DNA from 2 places in the Paenibacillus sp. USHLN196 genome. Region 2 is predicted to be linked to the other one. Evidence: predicted binding sites of a transcription regulator. Region 2 holds the regulator's gene; the other holds the start of a gene.
The links. The regulator Rex, encoded in region 2, represses fermentation and respiration genes when NADH is low (regulators of the CRP and FNR family bind a similar motif). The targets are predictions, from matches to a motif close to TTGTGAAATATTTCACAA.
Positions count from the first base shown of each region.

Region 1: a site for Rex is predicted at 1,736-1,753, ahead of nadA (quinolinate synthase NadA). Genes of this name have one in related genera too.

Region 1 is NZ_JBBCYH010000024.1:17,665-21,092, forward strand. It holds gene nadB (L-aspartate oxidase) at 1-690, opposite strand, end outside; gene nadA (quinolinate synthase NadA) at 726-1,664, opposite strand; gene ftsH (ATP-dependent zinc metalloprotease FtsH) at 1,963-3,428, opposite strand, start outside.
Region 2 is NZ_JBBCYH010000010.1:67,297-70,724, reverse strand. It holds gene WFI24_RS22590 (cell wall elongation regulator TseB-like domain-containing protein) at 1-251, opposite strand, end outside; gene WFI24_RS22585 (amidohydrolase) at 291-1,595, opposite strand; gene WFI24_RS22580 (redox-sensing transcriptional repressor Rex) at 1,582-2,235, opposite strand; gene dinG (ATP-dependent DNA helicase DinG) at 2,452-3,428, opposite strand, start outside.

The DNA.
Region 1 (3,428 bases), on a different contig from region 2:
CCGATAGGCCATTGCTACACCATCGGCAGTAGCTACATCCGGATTCGTCGTATATCGGTACAGTTGTCCTGCCCCACCAGAGCAGAGAACCGTTGCCTGTGCCTTCACGAAAACTTGCGATCCATCGTCCTTCTGAATCAGAGCGCCGATGCACTCCCCTCGATCTCGATCCGTAATCAGGTCAATCACAAAATGCTCATCCCATACTTCAATTCCGGGATGTTCATTCACTTCGACTGCAAGCGCACGTACAATCTCATATCCCGTTGCATCCCCGTTGGCATGCAAAATACGGCGGTGGCTATGCGCACCTTCCTGCGTCAACGCCAACTCGCCGTTCTCCAGGTCAAACAACGTACCTAAACGAATCAGTTCCTTCACACCGTCCGGCCCCTCATTCACCAATACCTCTACCGCCTCGGAGCGGCATAAGCCCGCTCCTGCAACAAGTGTGTCCTGCAAGTGATAAGCAGGTGAATCATCTTCAGCAATAACCGCAGCGATGCCTCCCTGCGCATACCGAGTGTTACTTTCAAGTAATGACTTCTTCGTGATCATTAATACACGTTGTTGTTCACTTGCTTTAATAGCGGTAAACAAACCAGCAATCCCTGAGCCTATAACCAGTACATCCGTCTCTACTGTGGGTAGCGCAGATAGATCAAAATCAACTAAATATTGCGGTATCATGTTATTCACCTGTCTTGGAGCAAGAGTAGCGCATCCTACTTCACCAATAACATACGCTCTAGTGATTCTCTGGCTTTGTCGGCAACGGCCGGTGGCACATAGATCTGCGGCTTCATCGTTTCCAGGCATTTCACCAGTTTCTTCAAGTTGTTGACCTTCATGTTAGGACATACGAGGAACTTGGTAGCAAAATGGAACTGTTTATCCGGACTATCCAAACGAAGTTGATATCCTGTACCATCTTCCGTACCTACGATAAATTCCTTCGCTGATGAATTTTTGCAATACTCCAAGATGGCTGTTGTACTGCCTACAAAATCACCCATCTCTACAACCTCAGGACGGCACTCCGGATGGACAACAAACTCTGCATTCGGATGCTTGGCTCTCATCTCCACCACATCTTTGACTGTGAGCATATCATGAGTGTTGCAGTATCCTTCCCAGATAATCATTTTCTTGTCTGTATGCTGCTGCACATAGTGTCCCAAGTTTTTATCCGGTACCCAGATAATTTCGTCGGAGTCTACGGATTGAATAACCCGAACTGCATTCGCAGATGTACAACAGATGTCGGTCTCTGCCTTGATCTCAGCCGAGGAGTTGATATAAGTGACCACCTTGGCATTAGGGTGTTGTGCCTTCAATTTGCGTAGTCCATCCACATTCACCATGTCTGCCATTGGGCAACCCGCACGTTCATCCGGGATAATAACCGTTTTGTTCGGCGCCAAAATCTTAGCGCTTTCACCCATAAAGTGAACACCACAGAAAACGATCACATCTGCATCTGTTTGTGCTGCCTTCTGGGCTAATAGAAATGAATCTCCACGGAAGTCAGCAACCTCCTGTACCTCGTCACGTTGATAATAATGGGCAAGAATAATGGCATTACGTTCCTTCTTCAATTCCATCAGCCGCTCACGCAGTTCGCGGTTCATCTCAGCCTTGCGCTCTAAAGCCAGAGCTTCCACCTGTGATCCTCTCCTTTATCGGGACAGCGTCATGCGCTGTTTCGTAGGGCCAACCTAGTCGTTATCTTCGCTTGAGAAACGAATCACAAGCGGTTTAACAACTAATTTACACAACGTTCACGACTCTGTCAATAAATGAAAAAGGCTCAGAACAACGCCGTAACCACCCGTTTGCTAACTGGTTCGCCATCTAACTCCCGTTTATCTTTATCTATCCTCTTTTAAAATAATGGACAAAAAAAGAGAGCCCGAGGGCTCTCTTGATTTCACCTGCTAGCATAGCCAGATGTATTATGCATTAAGACGTTGGCTTCGTTCCGCCATCATCCGGGTTATTGTTATTACCCTTTTCCAGATTCGGAGCTTCGTTTGGAATATCTCCGGCTGGTGGCTCAGACGTTCCATCTTTACCTTGAATACGGACACGCACATCACCGATGTTGTCGATGATTGGCTCTCCGCCTTCAGTTGGCGTACCTTCACCATCATTGTCATTCTCTGCTTTTGGAGTCAAAGAACCTGTTTCGATCAATTGTTTGATCTGATCCATTTCCAAAGTCTCAACTTCAAGCAAAGTTTGAGCGATCAAGTGCATCTCTTTTGAATGTTTAACAAGCAAGTCCTTACACTTCTCATAACAGTCATTGATAAAGCGTTGCATTTCCTGATCAATCTCATAAGCAATGGAATCCGAGTAATTCTGTTCATGACCGATATCCCGACCAAGGAATACCTGTCCTTGTGAACTTCCGAATTGCATAGGTCCCAATTTCTCACTCATACCGTATTCCATAACCATGCTGCGAACAATACCTGTCGCTTGCTGGAAGTCACTGTATGCACCAGTACCAATTTCTCCGATGAACAATTCTTCAGCTACACGACCCCCGAGAAGTCCGGTTACTTTATCCAGCAATTCCTGCTTGGTAACCAGCATACGGTCTTCTTTTGGCAACATGATTACATATCCACCCGCACGTCCGCGCGGAATAATGGTCACTTTATGTACCATATCAGCATGTTCAAGGAAGTATCCTACAATGGTATGACCTGCTTCGTGATAAGCAACGATTCGTTTCTCGCGATCACTGATGACACGGCTTTTCTTCTCCGTACCAACGATGACACGGTCAATCGCTTCGTCAACTTCCTTCATGGAAATATCTTTACGGTTACGACGCGCTGCAAGCAATGCCGCTTCGTTCAAGAGATTCTCCAAATCCGCACCAGAGAAACCTGTTGTACGCTTCGCGATAATATCCATCTTCACATCTTTAGTCAGTGGTTTATTACGGGAATGTACTTTCAGGACAGCTTCACGACCTTTTACATCAGGGCGGTCAACCGTAATTTGACGGTCAAAACGTCCTGGACGCAGCAAGGCAGGGTCCAAAATATCTGCACGGTTCGTTGCGGCTATGATGATAATGCCTTCGTTAACTCCGAATCCGTCCATCTCAACGAGCAACTGGTTGAGTGTCTGTTCACGTTCATCGTGACCACCACCGAGACCAGCACCACGCTGACGTCCTACAGCATCAATCTCATCGATAAAGATGATACATGGGGCATTTTTCTTCGCATTTTCAAACAAATCACGTACACGTGATGCACCGACACCGACAAACATTTCCACGAAGTCGGAACCTGAAATAGTGAAGAATGGTACACCCGCTTCACCGGCTACGGCACGAGCGAGCAATGTTTTACCGGTACCTGGAGGCCCTACGAGCAATACGCCCTTAGGAATCCGTGCACCTACTG
Region 2 (3,428 bases):
ACTTCCTGGTTATCCTTATTTTTGCCGATCAGGGTCCAGTAGATGTTGTCAGAGCCTTCTTTATCTCCCCAGATGTACTTTCGCAATTCATCATAGGATGTAATGCCCAGCTGCTCCTGAGCTGCCTGTATGGCGAGCGCTTCTTCCTTACGCTGGTCCTGCGTGACATAAACGTAATAACGCTGAAGTCCAAACAGAATCAGAACCAGTGCAAGTAGCGAAATCCATATCCACTTCTTTTTTTTCTTCAAAAGCCGAACTTCCTTTCCCTATGATGCTCTGTCCTGCTATTAACGAGCAAGCAGACCATCAAATGCCAATTGAGACTCACGCAAAATGCGCTCTTCATCCAGCGTCAGACATTCTCCATGTTTAACCACTTGTTTTCCATCCACCCATACGTGCTCTACATCTTTAGCAGAAGCCGAGTAGATCGTATGTGAGATCAGGTCTGTATGTGGATAGAAATGTGCCTGTTCAATGTCCAAGGCGATAAAATCAGCCTTCATGCCGACCTGGAGTGCTCCGGTATTGTTCAAGAAGATGGATTTGGCACCGTATGATGTTCCGAGTAGTAACGCTTCGCCTGCTGGCACTGCCGTCGGGTCACCAGACACGCCTTTGTGGATCAATGCAGCCAGTCTCATTTCCTCGAACATATCCAGGTTGTTGTTGCTTGCCGGTCCGTCTGTTCCAAGTGACACGGTAACTCCCGCTTTCAGCAAAGCAGGTACCCGCGCAACACCGGAGGCAAGTTTCAGGTTACTACCCGGGTTATGGGATACAGCCACATCATGACGCGCCAGAATCTCAATCTCTTCATCATTCAGATGCACCGCATGTGCAACCAGGGATGGACGGGAGAAAAAGCCCAGTTTCTCCAAATGTTCCACAGGACGCAGGCCATAATCAGCCACATTCTGCTCCACTTCACGAAGCGTTTCCGACATATGGGTATGGAGCGGAAGGTTTAGGTCGTTTGCGACCTGTACAAGCTTCTCTATGTAGTCAGGAGGGCATGTATATGGTGCGTGTGGCGAGATTACGGTTGTAATACGACCATCTGCTTGTCCATTCCACTCACGCGCAAAAGCAGCCGACTCCTCCAGCTTCCGCAATTGCTCTTCTTCCGAGCACAGCCCAATGACACCACGTGCCAATGCTGCTCTAACGCCGGACTGTTCCACGACTTTGGCAACCTGATCCATGTGGTCATACATGTCCAGGAAGGCTGTAGTTCCGCCTTTCAACATTTCAAGCACCGATAGCGAAGTTCCCCAATATACGTCTTGTGAAGTCATTTTCGCTTCCATCGGCCACATTTTTTCCTGCAACCATACTTGCAGCGCAAGATCGTCTCCATGTCCTCTGAGCAGCGACATTGCTGCATGACCATGCGTATTGATCAGACCCGGCAGGAAGAACAATCCTTTTCCATCCACTTTGGTACAATTTTCGTCTCCATCCGGCAATGTCTCACCAATATGCACAATCTTGTCATTCTCGACAACCATGTATCCTTGAACCACATTCCATGTTGCGCCTTCATTAACGGCAAATTTACCGTTGTGGATTACCCATCTATTTGTTGTCATCTTCCTCTTCGTCCTTTCCAGTCTCCAAGTAATAGGCCAAACTAAGTAGATCCGTCGTAAAGTCAGCATGGTGAATGCGGATATGCGGCGGTGTTTTTAGAATTGTTGGTGCAAAATTAAGGATCGCTTCAATTCCCGATTCAATAAGCTGATCGGCTACATTCTGGGCTTCCGTATCTGGAACCGTAATAATTCCAATGCGGATGTTGTCTGTTTTAACTGCTTCCGTCAATTCGTTCATAGGCTTCACCGTCAAACTGTTGATTTGACTGCCAATTTTCGGTCCGTATGCATCGAATACAGCAACAATCTTCATATTGTCTTTCAGATATGCGTTGTAGTTGGACAAGGCCTGTCCGAGATTACCCGCGCCTACCAGAGCTACATTAATTTGCTGATCAATCTTGAGGATGTGACGAATCTTTTCGATCAAATAGGATACATCGTACCCGATCCCTTTACGACCAAAATCACCGAAGTAAGCCAAGTCTTTACGAATTTGGGCCGGATTCAGATCCAACCTTTGTCCAAGCTCTTGAGAAGAAACAGTGGCCACCTCACGCTGATGCAACTCGCTCAAATAACGCAAGTACACAGGCAAACGTCGTACCACCGCTTCCGAAATTTTATCTGATTTCATTCTTGCTCCCCCTTACCAAGGCCACGATAAAATAATAGATGAAAGATGAGCATCCTGTATAAATTTAAAGATAAACGTGACATTTTATACAGAATGCTCCTTGTAATTTAGGTTATAAGTTCTACGTGCAACTGCTTTAATCGGATACGGAAATATCTAATAAAGTTTAACGCCAAACGATAGTGTCATGCAATGATATAACGAACATAACAACCATTATTCTTGTTCTGTAGCAGGTTTTTCCAACCACTCGGTAATTCGTGGCACCATCTGCTCTGTAAGCATATGCTCCATTTTGGGACCAGGTAATGAATATAAAAAGAATTTACCATAATACGCTTCGATCACCCGTGTATCATAGACAATCACAATACCTCTGTCCTTCGCTGTACGCACCAATCGGCCAAATCCTTGCTTGAAACGAATGACCGCTTGTGGCACAGACAGTTTCATGAACGGATTTTTCTTCTGCTCCTGAAGCAACTCACTCTTGGCTTCCACCAACGGATGATTCGGTGGCTGGAAAGGCAGTCGCACAATAGCGAGACAGGTTAGCGCCTCTCCCGGGATATCTACACCCTCCCAGAAGCTGCTTGTGCCCAGAAGTACCGTTGCTTTGGCATCTTGGAACCTGCGTGTCAACTTGGAGCGACTTCCACTGTCAACGCCTTGCCCCAGCAACGAGATATCGTTACCAGACAAAGCCTCCTTCAGCGGATCATAGACCTGTCGCAGCATCTTGTATGAAGTAAACAGAACCATCATGCGTCCACGAGTGGCGATTGCGGTCTCTGCGAGTGATTGCACCAGCATATTGACAAAGTGTGCATCCCCCACACTGCCCTTCACACTTGGGAAATCACGTGGAATCACCAGAAGTGCCTGATCGCGATAGTTGAAAGGTGAAGGCAGCATCGACGTTAACAGTCGATTATTCTCGGAGGCTTCCTGCAAGCCCAGCTGTTCAATCATGAACTGGAATGACTTATCTACCGAAAGCGTGGCCGATGTAAGCACAACACTTTTCTTTTTATCAAAAAACAAATCCTTAAGCTGTGCACTGACATCTACAGGTACGGCATACAGCTGGAGAGATTTACTGCGGAACTGGCCGCTGGCTTCCATCCAGTACACCGTTTTGGCATCATCCATACGCATGAAGAAACGTAGATTCTCCTTCAATGTGGTCAGAT